2 regions of the Acidovorax sp. GW460-11-11-14-LB4 genome follow, and region 1 is predicted to be linked to the other one. Evidence: riboswitches for the same ligand, from Rfam matches in the RefSeq annotation. Region 1 holds a riboswitch; the other holds the start of a gene.
The links. Region 1 has a riboswitch for glycine ahead of gcvT (glycine cleavage system aminomethyltransferase GcvT). Riboswitches for the same ligand answer to the same signal wherever they lie in the genome.

Region 1 (10,626 bases):
CTGAGCCTCGCGCTCGGCTTTGTGGCCACCGCTGCCGCGCAGACCACCATGCGTATCAGCATCTCGACGGCCCAGAACTCCCACCAGGGTGTAGCCATCGACACGTTTGCCAAGGAAGTCGAAAAACGCACAGGGGGCCGTTACAAGGTACAGACCTTCTACAACGGTGCACTGGGCGGCGAGCGAGAGTCGATTGAAGCGGTGCAGTTGGGGACGCAAGAGCTGGCGTTCAGTTCTACAGGCCCAGTGCCCAACTTTGTGCCTGAGACCAAAATCCTGGATGTCCCCTTCCTGTTCCGCGACAAGGCGCATGCACGGGCCGTGCTGGACGGCACGATCGGCCAGGACCTGCTGTCCAAGTTTGACGCCAAGGGTTTCAAGGCACTGGCCTGGGCCGAAAACGGCTTCCGTCACATGACCAACAGCAAGCGCGACGTGAAAGAGCCCGGTGACCTGAAGGGCCTGAAGATGCGCACGATGGAAAACCCCGTGCACATTGCCGCTTACAAGGGCTTTGGCATCATCACCACGCCCATGGCCTTCCCCGAGGTGTTCACCGCGCTGCAACAAGGCACGGTGGACGGCCAGGAGAACCCGCTGTCCGTCATCATCTCGGCCAAGTTTGACCAAGTGCAAAAGCACCTCACGCTCACCGGCCACGTTTATTCGCCCTGCATCTTTGTAATGAACAAGGCCGCATTCGACAAGCTCTCGGCAGCCGACAAGCAGGCCTTCATCGAGGCTGCCAAGGAAGGCACCAAAGCCAACCGTGCGCGCGTGGACGAAGACGATGCCAAGGGCGTAGCCGACCTGCGTGCCAAGGGCATGACCGTGATCGACAACGTGGACAAGGCCAAGTTCGTGGCGGCGCTGGCCCCCGTCAACGCCGAGTTTGAAAAGCAGTTCGGCAAGGCTGCGATCGACAAGATCCGCGAGGTCAAGTAACCCAGCAACGCTATTGCCTCAATAGCAAACGACGCCCGTAGCCCTGCCGCTATCGGGCGTTTTTATTCTTATTCCTCCCTTTCGGCCCACATCTCCCATGGTTGGCACCGCCCCATGAAAAATACTTTTCTTACCTTCGAGCGATGGACGACCTTCATCGCCATGCTGGGCGCTTGCGCCATGCTGACCCTGGCCTCCGTGCTGGGCATGTTTCAGATCGTGACACGCTTTGTGCTGGAACAGCCCGCTGAATGGACGGAGGTCCTGATCCGGTTCAGCTTGATCTGGATGGTGTTCCTGGCGATCCCTGCCGCTTTTCGCCAGGGAGCGATGGTGAGCGTGGATGTGCTGTACCGATGGAGCCCGCCGCGCATCAAGCGCGTACTCGACTGGGTGGTCGCGCTGGCCGCACTCGCACTGATCGGAATCATCATCTGGTGGGGATGGGACTACGCCCAACGCGGCGGAGTACAAAGCGTTGCAGGGCTCGAGTCCGTGTCCATGTTCTGGGCTTACCTCGCCATGCCGGTGGGGGGGCTCTTCTGCGTCGTGGGCATTATTGGCAACCTCATCGATCCCCTGCGCATGGAACTGGAGACCGCCCAATGAGCTTGGTCATGATTTCAACGATGGTGCTGTGCTTCGCACTCACCGTCTCGGTAGCCGTATCCATCGGGTTGGCCTCCATCCTGGGCATCCAGGCCTCCAATGCGAACATGCTAATTTCCGTCAAGGAGATGTTCGGCTCGATCAACAAGTTTCCACTGGCTGCCATTCCATTCTTCATCCTGGCAGGCAATCTAATGGAAACTGGCGGCATCTCGCGCCGTCTGGTCGAGTTTGCAAAAAGTATCGTCGGCGGCGTGCAGGGCGGCCTGCCCATGACCTGCGTGCTGACCTGCATGATCTTTGCCGCCGTATCGGGTTCGTCGGTCGCCACCACGTTTGCGATTGGCGCCATCCTGATTCCCGCACTCATCAAGCATGGTTACCCCACCAGCTACGCTGCCGCGCTGCAGGCTACCAGTGCCGAGCTGGGCGTGATCATCCCTCCATCCATTCCGATGATCCTGTACGGCGTGAGCGCCGAGGTATCGATTGGCGAACTGTTCATCGCCGGCTTCGGCCCCGGGCTGCTGATCAGCGCCGCCCTGATGCTGTTTGTCTGGCTGTACTGCAAGTACAAGGGCTGGGGCAAAAACGACGGCGATGGGCGCATGCCCTTTGGCAAGGCCACGCTGCAGGCGGGCTGGGCGTTGCTGATGCCGGTGATCATCCTGGGCGGCATCTATGGCGGCGTGTTCACCCCCACCGAGGCATCGGCCGTCGCCGTGTTCTACGCGTTGGTGGTGGGCATCGTCATCTACCGCGAGATCAAGCTCAAGGACCTGTTCGCCATCCTGCGCAAGTCGGCCATCTCGTCGGCGGTGATCATGTTCATCATCGCCAACGCGGGGCTGTTTGCATTCCTCATTACACGTGCGGGCGTGCCCGATGCCATCGGCCGCTGGCTGGAGGCGGTGCTGCAGTCCCCGGCCCTCTTCCTGCTGGGCGTGAACGCGGCGCTGTTCGTGATCGGCATGTTCATCGAGACCAGTGCGGCGATCATCGTGCTGGCCCCCATCCTCGCGCCTGTGGCCATGCACTTCGGCATCGACCCTGTGCATTTCGGCCTCATCATGGTGGTGAACCTGGCCCTGGGCATGATCACGCCCCCGTTCGGGGTGAACCTGTTCGCAGCCTGCACGGTGGCCAGAATCTCGCTCGACCGGATCATCAAGCACCTGCTGCCGTTCGTCGGCGTGATTCTGGTGTGCCTGATGATCATCACCTACGTGCCATCGATCTCGTTGGCACTTCGGGATCTGGTCTACGCAAAGTAGTTAGAATCGCCCGGTCAGGAGAGAGTGCTCCGTCTTGTCCATAAGACGCGCAGCACCGCCGAAGGCGCAGGCAGCAGCCGAACGCTCAGGCAAAAGGACTGGCAACCGCCCGCAGCGATGCGGGCGTTCCCTTGCTGGAGAGAGGTGGCCCCACAGAAAAGAAGCTGTGTGCAGGCCATCCACCGAAGGAGCAAACCGCACGGCCAGCCAAGGCGCTGCGGTGAATCTCTCAGGTAAAGCGGACAGCAGGGCAAATCCCGTGGCCACCCTGTGGCTGCGGCCCCCATTTGCCCCGGAGTCCGCCATGTCAGCCACCGCCCCCCTGCTCACCACGCCCCTGAACGCCCTGCACATCGAGTTGGGCGCTCGCATGGTGCCTTTTGCAGGCTATTCCATGCCCGTGCAATACCCCGCTGGCCTGATGGCCGAGCATGTGCACACCCGCACCGCCGCCGGCCTGTTTGACGTGTCGCACATGGGCCAGCTCAAGCTGATCGGTGCCGATGCGGCGGCTGCGTTTGAAACCCTGATGCCCGTGGATGTGATCGACCTGCCCGTGGGCAAGCAACGCTACGGTCTGCTGCTGACCGATGAAGGCAAGATCATTGACGATCTGATGTTCTTCAACCAGGGCGTAGTGGATGGCGAGCCCACGCTGTTCGTCATCGTCAACGGCGCCTGCAAGGTGGGCGACATTGCCCATATCCAGGCCCGCATCGGCCAGCGCTGCAAGGTGGTGCCCATGCCCGACCACGCCCTGCTCGCTCTGCAGGGCCCACAGGCCGTCACCGCCCTCGCCCGCCTGGCGCCCGGTGTCGAAAAGCTGGTGTTCATGACCGGTGGCGCGTTCAGCATCGCGGGCTGCGACTGCTTTGTGACCCGCAGCGGCTACACCGGCGAAGACGGCTTTGAAATCTCCGTACCCGCCGCGCAAGCCGACACCCTGGCCCGCGCCCTGCTGGCCCAGCCTGAAGTCAAGCCCATCGGCCTGGGCGCCCGCAACTCGCTGCGCCTCGAAGCAGGCCTGTGCCTGTATGGCAACGACATCGACACCACCACCACACCCCCCGAAGCCGCGCTCAACTGGGCCATCCAGAAGGTGCGCCGCGCCGGTGGCGCGCGTGCAGGCGGCTTCCCCGGTGCCGACAAGGTGCTCGCACAGATCGACAACCCTTCCAGCCTGCCCCGCAAGCGTGTGGGCCTGGTGGCGCTGGAACGTGTGCCGGTGCGCGAGCACACCGAACTGCAGAGCACGGACGGCCAAAAGATCGGCGAAGTCACCAGCGGCCTGCTGGGCCCCACGGTGAACGAACCCGTGGCCATGGGCTACGTCACGCCAGCTTTTGCCGCCATCGGCACCCGTGTCAACGCCGTCGTGCGCGGCAAGGTGGTGCCCATGGAAGTGCGCGCCATGCCGTTTGTGCCAGCCAATTACTACCGCGGCTGATTTCATCAGCGAAGCGCAGAAGCTGCGCCCGCTTACATTGCAGATTCCTTTACTTTTTTCCTTTGCTTGAGGAGCTTCCCATGACGATCAAATTCTCCAAAGACCACGAGTGGATCAATGCCGCTGATGCCAACGCTTCGGTGGTGGGCATCACCGTCCACGCGCAGGACGCGCTGGGCGACGTGGTGTTTGTAGACCTTCCCGAAGTGGGCAAAAGCTTTGCCCAGGGCGAAGTGGCAGGTGTGGTCGAGTCCGTGAAGGCCGCCGCCGATGTGTACATGCCCGTCTCTGGCGAAGTGGTCGAAGTGAACGAAGCCCTGCGTGCCGACCCATCCCTTGCCAACAGCGACCCGCTGGGCGCTGGCTGGTTCTTCAAGGTCAAGCTGGCCGACGCGAGCCAGCTCGACGCCCTGCTGGACGAAGCTACCTACACCGAGTTCGCCAAGAACGCCTGATCCCTGCTGACTCAGAGGGCATGGCGCCGGGCCATGCCCGGCCCGCCGCCCTGTCGCGTGCGCGCTCTTTCCCCGGCACCGACCCCAACCCGCTGCGACCTACGAGACTGCCCCATGCTGATGCAATCCGCCACCCCCCTTGGCGCGCTTGAAAACGCCACCGAATTCCTGCCCCGCCACATCGGCATCGACGCGGCCGACGAAGCGCACATGCTGTCGGTGATCGGCGAGGCCTCGCGCCGTGCGCTCATCGAATCCATCGTGCCGCGCTCCATCGCACGCAGCCGGGGCATGGACCTGCCCGCGCCGCTCACCGAAGCGGCGGCACTCGCAGAACTCAAGGCCATCGCGGGCAAGAACCAGCTGCTCAAGAGCTTCATCGGCCAGGGCTACTACGGCACGCACACGCCCGGCGTCATCCTGCGCAACATCCTCGAGAACCCCGCCTGGTACACCGCCTACACGCCCTACCAGGCCGAAATCTCCCAAGGCCGCATGGAGGCCCTGGTCAACTTCCAGACCATGGTGTGCGACCTGACGGGCATGCCGATTGCCAACGCATCCATGCTGGACGAAGCCACCGCCGCCGCCGAAGCCATGACGCTGGCGAAGCGCTCGGTCAAGAGCAAGAGCAACGTGTTTGTGGTGGCAGGCGACGCGCACCCGCAAACCATCGAAGTCATCCAGACCCGCGCCAAGCCCCTGGGCCTGGAAGTGCACCTGGCCAATTCGGCCGAGGAATGGAACACACTGCTGGACGGCGATTACTTTGCCGTGCTGGCCCAGTACCCCGCCACCAGCGGCCGCATTGACGACCTGCGCGCCGACGTGGAAAAAGCGCATGCCAAGCAGGCCGCCTTCATCGTGGCGGCCGACCTGCTGGCCCTCACGCTCATCACCCCACCGGGTGAACAAGGTGCCGACATCGTGGTGGGCACCACCCAGCGCTTTGGCATGCCCATGGGCGCCGGTGGCCCCCACGCTGCCTTCATGGCCTGCCGCGACGAATACAAGCGCAGCCTGCCCGGCCGCTTGGTGGGTGTGAGCGTGGACGTGCATGGCAAACCTGCCTACCGGCTGGCGTTGCAAACCCGCGAACAGCACATCCGCCGCGAAAAGGCCACATCCAACATCTGTACGGCCCAAGTGCTGCCCGCCGTGATCGCCAGCATGTATGCCGTGTACCACGGCCCCGAAGGACTCAAGCGCATCGCACAGCGTGTGGCCAGCTACACCGCCATCCTCACGCAAGGGCTGCAGCAGCTGGGTGCGCCTGTGCGTGCACAGGCCACGTTCGACACCGTGAGCCTGCACACCCAGGGCGCTACACAATCCATAGCAACCAAGGCAATCAGCCTGGGCGCAAACCTGCGGATTTACTTTGAGGAGTACCTGTGTATCTCGCTGGACGAGACCACCACACGCGCCGACATCGAGCTGCTGTGGAAGATCTTCGTCAAGGACGGCCAGGCGCTGCCCACCTTCGATGCGTTTGAAAAGGGCGTGGAACCGCTGATCCCCACCGAGCTGCGCCGCACCAGCAGCTACCTCACACACCCCGTCTTCAACACCCACCATTCCGAAACCGGCATGCTGCGCTACATCCGCCAGCTCTCCGACAAGGACCTGGCACTGGACCGCAGCATGATCCCGCTGGGCTCGTGCACCATGAAGCTCAACGCCACCAGCGAGATGATCCCCATCACCTGGCCTGAGTTTGCCAACGTGCACCCCTTCGCCCCCGCTGACCAGCAACAGGGCTACAAGCAGCTGGACGAGCAACTGCGCGCCTGGCTATGCCAGGCCACGGGCTATGCAGGCATCAGCCTGCAACCCAATGCAGGCTCGCAAGGCGAATACGCCGGCCTGCTGGCCATCAAGGGCTACCACGAATCGCGCGGCGAAGGCCACCGCAACATCTGCCTGATCCCCAGCAGTGCACACGGCACCAACCCCGCCAGTGCCCAGATGGTGGGCATGCAAGTGGTGGTGACCGCCTGCGATGCCAACGGCAACGTGGACCTGGTGGACCTGAAAGCCAAGTGCGAACAGCACAGCGCCAACCTGGCCGCCGTGATGATCACCTACCCCAGCACGCACGGCGTGTTCGAGACCAGCGTCAAAGAGCTGTGCGCCCTTGTGCACAGCCACGGCGGCCGCGTGTACGTGGACGGTGCCAACATGAACGCCCTGGTGGGCGTTGCGGCCCCCGGCGAGTTCGGCGGTGACGTGAGCCACCTGAACCTGCACAAGACCTTCTGCATTCCCCACGGCGGTGGCGGCCCCGGCGTGGGCCCCGTGTGCGTGGTGCAGGACCTGGTGCCCTTCCTGCCGGGTCATGCCACGGCGGGCGTGCCTGGTGGCGTGGGTGCCGTCAGCGCCGCGCCGCTGGGCAACGCAGCCGTGCTGCCCATCAGCTGGATGTACATCCGCATGATGGGCGCCGAAGGCCTGCAGGCTGCTACCGAGACCGCCATCCTGAGCGCCAACTACATCAGCGCGCGCCTCAAGGATCACTACCCCACGCTGTACGCGAGCGAGAACGGCCATGTGGCACACGAGTGCATCCTGGACCTGCGCAGCCTGAAGGACACCAGCGGCGTGATGGCCGAAGACGTGGCCAAGCGCCTGATTGACTACGGCTTCCACGCGCCCACGCTGAGCTTCCCGGTGCCCAACACGCTGATGGTGGAACCTACCGAGAGCGAGACCCTGTCAGAGCTGGACCGCTTCATCGACGCGATGATCGCCATCCGCGAAGAGATCCGCGAGATCGAAGCAGGCAAGCTGCCGCAGGACAACAACCCGCTCAAGAACGCCCCGCACACCGCAGAAAGCCTGCTGAGCGGCGATTGGAACCGCCCCTACACCCGCGAGGCAGCTGCCTACCCCGTGGCTGCGCTGCGCAGCAACAAATACTGGTCGCCAGTGGGCCGCGTGGACAACGTGTGGGGTGACCGCAACCTGAGCTGCAGCTGCATCCCGGTGAGCGACTACGCCTGACCCTGCAGCGAAGGCCACGGCTGCATCGTCTGCCGCAACAGCCATTGCTCTTGCAAGCCCTGGAGCCCGCTCGCCCAGGGCTTTTTTCGTTGGGGGCCCGTACAGGCAGGTGCAGGAACACGCATAAGATCGCGGGCTGCGTTGTGATTCACCCTTTTAGGAGCCTCCTTTGCGAAACCTCTTGTGCCTTCTGCTCGCCACCGCTGTGATCGCCCCCGCCGCCATGGCCCAGACCTCCAAACCGATCACCACGGCCAGCGGCCTGGTCTATGAATCGCTCAAAGACGGCACGGGCGAATCGCCCAAGGCCACCGACACGGTCAAGGTGCATTACAAGGGCACGTTCCTCGACGGCAAGGAGTTCGACAGCTCCTACAAACGCGGCGAACCCACCTCGTTCCCACTCAATGGCGTGATCCCTTGCTGGACCGAAGGCGTGCAACGCATGAAGCCGGGCGGTAAGGCCAAGCTGACTTGCCCCCCCGGCATTGCCTACGGCGCCCGGGGTGCGGGTGGCGTCATTCCCCCTAACGCCACGCTGAATTTCGAGATCGAGCTGATCTCCGTGGGCCGCTGACCCCATGCTGCTGAAGGTCGGTGACCTCGCGCGGCGCACCGGCCTCACGGTGCGCACATTGCACCACTATGACGAGGTGGGGCTGCTCAAGCCCTCGGGCCGGTCAGACGCGGGGTACCGCCTGTACAGCCAGGCCGACGTGCAGCGGCTGCATGGCATCCAGACCATGCGCCAGATGGGCCTGGCGCTCAGCGACATTGCCGAGCTGCTGGCGGGCGAAGGGGTGGCACCCCAGCGCATCATTGGCCAGCAGATCCGGGCGCTGGACCAGCAGATCACGCAGGCCAAAGAACTGCGCGGGCGCCTGACCATGCTGCGCGACGGCCTCATGGCAGGTGCTGAGCCCGACATGGGCAACTGGCTCGAGGCGCTGGCGCTGATGACCACCTACGGTAAATACTTCAGCACCACCGAACTCAAGCAGATCTTCACCAACTGGAGCCTGATCGAGGCCGACTGGCTCGTTGTCAAAGTCCTGGTGCGCAGCGCCATGGACCGCCAGCTACCTCCCGATGCGCCCGAGGTGCAGGCACTGGCCTACCGCTGGATGGCGCTGATGCTGCACTGGATGGGGGGCGACCTGGACCTGCTGGACCGCTGGGGCCACATGTTTCGCACCGAGCCCAGCGCGCAGGGGCGCAACCACGCACCGCCCGGCGACATGATCGAATACGTGGAAACCGCCATCAAGCTGCGGTTGGCGCTGCTGGAGAAGTACCTGACCCGCGACGACCTGCGCACGCTGGGCCATGTGCCGCACACCGCGTGGGCAGCACTGGAACGTGACGTGCAACAGTTGCTGGACCGCCAAATCCCCACGAACCACACCGACGCAGCGGCTGCGGCCCTGCGCTGGAACACGCTGTTCGACCAGCTGACCCGCGGCGATGCGCAATTGCGCCAGAAGCTGCTCACAGCGTCGGCCAACGAGCCGCTGCTGCAGGCGGGCTCGCCGCTGAGCGCGCCCGTGCGCGCCTACCTGCAGGCGGCGCTCGCGCTGGCCACACCCACTCCCGCCATGGCTGCGACAGTCGCTGCGCGCCGCTGAGACACTCACACCGTCTGCAAAAAAACCACTGAAAAGTGCTTGACCCTCACGCAACGTGAGGCCCCACAGTCGGTCCCCATGAATGGATCGACACCCTCTTCCAGCCCCTCCGCCCCCACCCGGCGGTTGCACGCCCTGGACAACCTGCGCGCCACCATGATGTGGCTGGGCATCGTGCTGCATGTCTCGGTGCTTTACATGAGCCGGCCGTCGCCCCTGCCCTGGCACGACGACCGGTCCAGCCCCCTGGCGGACCTGCTGGTGGCGGTGATCCATGCCTTTCGCATGCCCTTGTTTTTCATCCTCGCCGGGTTCTTTGTAGCGGCGCTGGTCCAACGCCAGGGGCTGGCTGGCATGGTGCGCAACCGCCTGCGCCGTCTCGGTTTGCCTTTTGCGCTGTTCTGGCCGCCGCTGTTCGTGGTCTGTGCGCTGCTCGGGCTGATGTTCCTGCACCGCATGGCCTATGGCACCTGGGGTGTAGACCGCAGCCTGCTGCCCCGAGGCCCCAACGTGCCCCAGGGCCCAGCCACCATGCACCTTTGGTTCTTGTGGATGCTGCTGTGGCTGGCGCTGCTGACGCCCGTGGCATGGAGGGCGGTGCGCGCATTGCCCGCAAGGCTGCAGCAGGCCCTGCAACGCGGTGCCCTCTGGCTCGGCGGCACACCTGTGGGCCTGCTGATGCTCACGCTGCCCCTGGCGTGGATTGGCGCGGGCTACGACCACGGCATCGTCACGCCCAGCGGGTCCTTCCTGCCACCGCTGGCGGAATGGATACACAACGGGCTGTTCTACGGCTTTGGCCTGTGCCTGCACGTGCACCGCAAGGCACTGATGGCGCGCTACGAACGGCACTGGCCTGCGCTGGCCGGCTTGGGTCTGGTGGGCTTTCTGGTCACTGCACTGCTTTCGGAAGTGCTGGCTCAGCCCGAGGCATCGGCCTTTGTGCTGGTGCTGGTCACCGGGGCGTTTACCGATCTGCTGGCCGCGCCCGTATCGGCCACGCGCCACCTGCAGTTCTGGATGGCCCTGGCCTACAACAGCGCGTCGTGGCTCTGGAGCTTTGCGCTGATCGGGCTGTTTCTGCGCCATGTCGGCCAGCCCCGTGCCTGGCTGGCCTACCTGGCTGACAGCTCGTACTGGGTGTACCTGGTGCACCTGCCACTCACGATGGGCCTGGGTGCGCTGCTGTACAGCATGCCCGTTCCAGCCCCGGCCAAGATGCTGATCAATGTGCTGACCACGACGGCCCTGTGCCTGGCCAGTTACCA
Region 2 (6,005 bases), on a different contig from region 1:
CCAGCGTGGCGCCCTGCGCCAGCAGGGTCTGGGCCTCGCGCGCGGTGACACGGTTGACCCCAGGCAGGCTGGTGGGCGTGAACAGCCCCAGCTCGGCCACGCGGCGGTATTCCACCGCCTCCGGGCGCACGGAGACTGGCTGCAGGCCGCTGGCGGAGGACGACGCGTTGAACCACTGGGCCAGCTTGTTGCGCGCATCCGCCGGCAGGTCTTTTTTCACCACGATGGAGAACCCGCCCGGAACGGGCTGCGACGTGGCCAGCACCCGCGCGATGCCGGGGTACGCCGCAGACCATTCGGCCCAGTCGTCCTCGCGCACCACGGTGGCATCGGCCGTGCCCAGGGTCAGGGCGGTGAGGCCCGCCTGGGGAAATTTTTCGTATTGCACGGCGCGCAGGTCCTGGAGCGACAGCCCTGCCTCGTTCAGCATGCCGCGCGCCATGTAGGTATAGACCGAGTCCTGCTGGGGCAGGTAGAGCCTGCGGCCCTTCATCGCAGGCACTGCCGCCAACTGCTGCAGCCCGACCAGCAGGTATCTGTCTGATTTTTGCGTAGCGCCCACCAGTTCGTAGCCACGTTGCAATGCAGACGCCGCCACCTGGGCAGGGCCAATGAAGATGTCATAGCCCGCGCTGCGGGTGGCGCGCATCACGTCGGCCATATCCTCGCTGGTCGTCAGTGCCACCGACTGGCCCGCGGCTTTCGACAGGCCTGATTCGGCAGCGGTGCGCAGGATGGAATGCGCTGCCTTGCGGGCGGTGGGTTCCACGGCCACGATGGCCGTCAGCTGGGCCTGTGCTGCGCTGCATCCCAGCCATAGGACAAGTAGCAGTCCCAGCGGGCCTCGGGTCGGTTTTCTGGTGGTGTTCATTGCGCTGCTCCTCTCCCCAAAACAAAGCGCGAATATGCCCACGCCCCCCGCACCTGCGTACGAATGTTTCCGATCTTTTGTTCTTGTTACTTCTGCTAACGATGCCGTGCGTGCGGCAGGAGGAGCTGCCGCACAGAATGCGGGCTGACCCGATCCCCCGTCCCCGCCCAATGGCGAGGGGCTACAAGGTTTTGTCCACCCCACTATTTGGAGACGTTTCCATGAAAGATTCGATGACCCTGCCGCGCCGCCACATGTTGGCCGGAAGTGCTGCTGCCCTGAGCGCGCTGGGCCTGGCCGGATGGACGGGCAGTGCGCGGGCCCAGCAGGCCGCAGCGTCTGCGGCCAAGCCGCTGCCCGCCTATGCGGGGTGGAAGTCGCCGGATGCATTGATTGTGCACAGCAGCAGCACCCTGGAGACGCGCCGCTCCGCGTTCGGCACCAGCGTCATCACGCCGTCCAACCAGCTGTACGTGCGCAACAACCTGCCTGCGCCTGACGCGGCCATCCTGGACAACCGCGACGCGTGGACGGTGTCCGTCGAAGGGGTCAAGAGCCCGCGCAGCCTGACGCTGGCGGAGCTCAAGACGCTGGGCGTGGAGACCGTGGCCACCGTGCTGCAGTGCTCGGGCAATGGCCGGGGCTTTTTCCCCAGCAAGCCCAGCGGCACCCCCTGGTCGGTGGGCGCTGCCGGTTGTGTGGTCTGGAGCGGTGTGCCGCTGCGCAACGTGGTGGCCGCCCTGGGCGGGCTGGCCGATGGTGCCGCCTACCTGACCGGCACGGGGGGCGAGAAGCTGCCCGAAGGTGTGGACCCGCTGTCGGTACTGGTGGAGCGCTCGGTGCCCGTGAAGGCGATGGACGACGCCCTGCTGGCCTGGGAGATGAACGGCGAGCCGCTGTCGCTGGCGCATGGCGGCCCGCTGCGGCTGGTGGTGCCCGGCTACCAGGGCGTGAACAACATCAAGTACGTCAAGCGCGTTGCGTTTACCAGCGCACAGTCGCAGGCGCGCATCATGTCGCACGGCTACCGCATGTCGCCGCCCGGCAGCAAGGCCAGCCCCGACCAGCCTTCGGTGTGGGAGATGGGCGTGAAGTCGTGGATCAACGGCCCCTTGCCCGACAAGGGGGCACTCAAGCCCGGACAGGTGCAGGTGCATGGCGTGGCCTTTGGCGGCACGCGCGGCATCAAGGGCGTGGAGGTGTCGGCCGATGGCGGCAAGACCTGGTTGGCGGCCAAGCTCATCGGCCCCGACCTGGGCCCCTTTGCCTGGCGGCAGTTTGCGCTACCCGTGCGCCTGGAGGCGGGCACCCATGTGCTGGCCAGCCGCGCCACCGACACGGCGGGCAATGTGCAGGCCGAGCAGCGCGAGGAAAACCTGGGCGGCTACAACAACGCCAGCTGGCGCGACCACGCCGTTACCGTGACTGTGGCCTGACATGGGTGGATTGAACCGAGCGCGCCGCCTTGCCGTGGCGGTGTGGTCGGCTGGCGCCTGTGCGTCGGCCTGGGCCGCCGACCCTGCCGAACTGGCGCGGGGCAAGGAGCTGTTCACCAAGATCCAGCCCGCCTGCGCCGTGTGCCACACACTGCAGGCCGCCGGGGCCGAGGGCCAGGTAGGCCCGGTGCTGGATGAGCTGAAACCCGACGCCGGCCGTGTGCTGCGTGCGCTCAAGGCAGGCATCGGCGTGATGCCGTCCTATGCCGAGCGCATGAGTGAGAAGGACATGCTGGCCGTGGCGCAGTTTGTGGCGCACGCCACAGGCGCGGCCAAGTAGGCGCAGCCTCTCGCGGCGGTTGCAACGGCCTTGGCTCGCTGCAACCGCGCGCTGCTTCAGGCTGCCGTGCGCGACGGCACCAGCGCCGCCCCGGCTGCGCGCCCCTGCAAGCCCTGGAACGCAAAGTCCACCTCGGGCACGCGGCCGCTCACGATGTCGGCCAACGCCTTGCCCGAGCCGCAGGCATGCGTCCAGCCCAGCGTGCCGTGGCCGGTGTTGAGGAACAGGTTGCCCACCTTCGTCTTGCCGATCAGCGGCACGTTGCTGGGCGTGGCGGGGCGCAGGCCGCTCCAGAACTGCGCCTGGCTCGCGTCGCCCGCGCCAGGGAAGAGTTGCTCCACGCGCCGCACGATGGCCTCGCAGCGCACCTGGTTCAGGTGGCGGTCATAGCCGTTCAGCTCGGCCGTGCCGGCAATGCGCAGGCGATCACCGCCGCGTTCGCTGGTGTAGCGCGAGAACACGAGCTTGAACTCGTCGTCCGTCAGGCTCACCTGGTGCGCCTTGCTGGCGTCCTTGACCGGCATCGTCACCGAGTAGCCCTTGGCCGGGTAGATGGGCAGCTGGATGCCCAGTGGCTGCGCCAGCAGCGGGCTGAACGAGCCCATGGCCAGCACAAACGCATCGCCGCGCACGCGCTCGAAGCGGCCTTCGGCATTGGTCACTTCCACATGGTCGATGCGGCCGCCTGCCTCGCGCAGCGCGGTGATGTGGTGGCCCATGCGGAACTGCACGCCCGCCGCCTCGCACAGCTTGGCCAGCTCGCGCGTGAACTGGTTGGCGTCGCCGGATTCGTCCTCGGCCGTGAAGGTGGCGCCCGCCAGCTGCGGGCGGATGTGGGCCAGCGCAGGCTCGATGCGCACGGCCTCGTCGGCGCTGATGACCTGGCGCTCGCAGCCGAGTTGGCGCATTTGCTCGGCAGGGGCCAGGGCGCCGTCGAATTCTTTTTGGTTGGTATAGAAGTGCAGGATGCCCTGCGTGCGCTGGTCGTACTGGAGGCCGGTGGCCGCGCGCAGCTGCTGCAGCGTGTCGCGGCTGTAGGTGCCCAGGCGCACGATCTGCTCGATGTTGTGGCGCGTGCGCGCGGGCGTGCAGTTGCGCAGGAAGGACAGGCCCCACAGCCATTGCCGCATGTCGGCGCGCAGGCGGAACAGCAGCGGAGCATCCTCTTTGCCCAGCCACTGCAGCACCTTGAGCGGCGCACTGGGGTTGGCCCAGGGTTCGGCGTGGCTCACCGAGATCTGGCCGCCGTTGGCAAAACTGGTTTCGGCGCCGGGCGCACCCTGGCGGTCGATGACGGTCACCTCGTGGCCGAGTTGCGAAAGGAAATAAGCCGAAGTCACGCCGAGCAAGCCGGCGCCCAAAACGATCACGCGCATGATTTTCAAAGCCTTTCTGGGCTCTGGCGCTAGAACAACATGCGCTGGCAGCTATGAATTCAATAGCGTGCAGCTGGCGCATGAATGCCCTAGCTGCCGCTCCCCCTGTCCTTGGTACCTGAGAGATTCACCGCCACCCACCCGGGCTGCGGCTTGCTCCTTCGGTGCGCTTCGCGTTGCGCGAAGCGGCTCTCCAGACGGCTTTGATGAATGGTGCAGTACGGGACCTGAGCGTGTATGGGAGTTTGCGCCTTCGGTGCAGCGGCGGCCTGTGGCTGCCGTGCTCTCCTGCGAGGCCGATTCTAGGGGCCAAGCCTGCGCGCAAGATCAACTCCGGCGGCTAATGGGGCGCAATCGTTGCTGATGCAGCGGCGCGGGGCCGCTGGTGAAGGTGCCGATAATCCGCCGACCCCTTATCCCACTGAGAGTTTTGCCATGCCCCCCGCCCCCGCCACTTTGGACCCTGTCGCCAGCGCCGCCGTCATCACCCAGGCCCGGGAGGGACGCACCCCCCGCCCGCTGGACTTTCCCGCAGGGCTTCGCCCACGCGATGCCGCCGAGGCCTACGCGGTGCAGGACGCCGTGGTGCGTGCGCGCGGTGACATCGCAGGCTGGAAGGTCGGCGCCGCGTCGCCCCAGGCGCAACCCGCGCGGGCCGCTCTCACGCGCGATTCGGTGTGGGCGGCCGCAGCGGGTGAGGCGGTTGCTCTGTCTGCAGCGGGTTTTGCCGTGATGGGCGTGGAGGCGGAGCTGGTGTACGAACTGGGGGCCGACCTGCCCGCCCGCGCCACCCCCTACAGCGCCGCCGAGGTGCTGGCGGCGGTGGTGTCGGTGCGCGCCGCCATTGAGGTGTGCGACACACGCTTTGCTGCATGGGCGCAACAGGGCGAGTGGAGCCGCCTGGCCGACCAGGCCTGCCACGGGGCGCTGATTGTGGGGGCTGGCACCAACGATGTGGCTGCCGTGCAGCCCCTGGCGCAAGCGGTGACCTTGTCGGTGAACGGGACAGTGGCCGTGCAGCATGCCACCTGGGGCAATCCGGCGGGCGACCCGCTGCGGCTGCTGGTGTGGCTGGCCAACGAAGGCGCGCGCAGCCTGGGCGGGCTGCGCGCGGGGCAGTGGGTTACCACAGGGTCGTGCACCGGCACCGTGCTGGTGGCGCCAGGTACCGAGGTGGTGGCGGACTTTCCGGGGCTCGGTCAGGCTGTGTTGTTGCTGCGGTAGCAGTGTTCGCTGCTACCGCAGGGACGGGGCCTGCTCAGCGCCCTGGTCGCGGTGGGAGTTGCTCCCTCAATTGCGGCGCGGGTTGTCCGGCTGGCTGTCGCGGCGGTTGGGCACACCGTCGCCATCGCGGTCGCGGTCGTTGCGGTTGGAGATGCCGTCACCGTCGCGGTCCCAGCCACCGCGTTGCATCTCCCACCGGCCTTCGCGTTCGATCCACTGGGGCTGGCGATATTGGTAACCGTTGCGTGCCTGCACCCAGTGGCCGCGCACCCAGTGGTGGCGGTTGCCACGCCATTCCCAGTGGCCTTCTTCCCATACCTGGCCTCGGCGAGGGCGGGGCATCGCTTCATTGCGCGGAGGTGGCGGCGCAGGAATCACCTGGTAGGTGGGCGCAGTCTGGTAGCCGCGCTCGGGTTGGCCGGACTGAATGATGACGGTGCCCTGGGTGGCGGCCTGCGCAGGAGCGAAGGCCAAAAACGCCATAAGCGCGAGGGATGCTGCGGTGAGCGGGTGGCGGGCCATGAGTGTCTCCTGTGGGTGGTTCGATGTGGAACCGGGTGTATCGATGGTGCACGGGTACCCGGCGCCGCGCTGTAGGCGCGATGCCGCCCCTGGCGTAGGCGCAGGGGGGCGCTCTGGGGCTGGCCTGCGCGCTACCGCAGGCGGCCGCCCCTCGGCTTAACGGCGGTATGGGTTGTCCGGGCGATGGTCGTAGCGGTTGGGCACGCCATCACCATCGCGATCCCGGTCATGGCGGT

Region 2: it holds a riboswitch for glycine, as region 1 does, so the genes downstream of both, AC07X4_RS05425 (D-amino acid dehydrogenase) here and gcvT (glycine cleavage system aminomethyltransferase GcvT) in region 1, are expected to answer to the same signal.

What each region holds. Positions count from the first base shown of each region.
Region 1 covers NZ_JBWKYJ010000031.1:39,273-49,898, forward strand. The annotation lists gene AC07X4_RS12990 (TRAP transporter substrate-binding protein) at 1-945, shown strand, start outside; gene AC07X4_RS12995 (TRAP transporter small permease) at 1,060-1,554, shown strand; gene AC07X4_RS13000 (TRAP transporter large permease) at 1,551-2,828, shown strand; glycine riboswitch at 2,834-2,939, shown strand; glycine riboswitch at 2,953-3,084, shown strand; gene gcvT (glycine cleavage system aminomethyltransferase GcvT) at 3,133-4,275, shown strand; gene gcvH (glycine cleavage system protein GcvH) at 4,356-4,730, shown strand; gene gcvP (aminomethyl-transferring glycine dehydrogenase) at 4,845-7,733, shown strand; gene AC07X4_RS13020 (FKBP-type peptidyl-prolyl cis-trans isomerase) at 7,903-8,310, shown strand; gene AC07X4_RS13025 (MerR family transcriptional regulator) at 8,315-9,358, shown strand; gene AC07X4_RS13030 (acyltransferase family protein) at 9,437-10,626, shown strand, end outside.
Region 2 covers NZ_JBWKYJ010000008.1:218-6,222, reverse strand. The annotation lists gene AC07X4_RS05440 (rhodanese-like domain-containing protein) at 1-871, opposite strand, end outside; gene sorT (SorT family sulfite dehydrogenase catalytic subunit) at 1,093-2,307, shown strand; gene sorU (SorU family sulfite dehydrogenase c-type cytochrome subunit) at 2,309-2,647, shown strand; gene AC07X4_RS05425 (D-amino acid dehydrogenase) at 2,704-4,023, opposite strand; glycine riboswitch at 4,119-4,230, opposite strand; gene AC07X4_RS05420 (2-keto-4-pentenoate hydratase) at 4,459-5,247, shown strand; gene AC07X4_RS05415 (YXWGXW repeat-containing protein) at 5,314-5,769, opposite strand; partial or broken gene AC07X4_RS05410 (thrombospondin type 3 repeat-containing protein) at 5,926-6,005, opposite strand, start outside.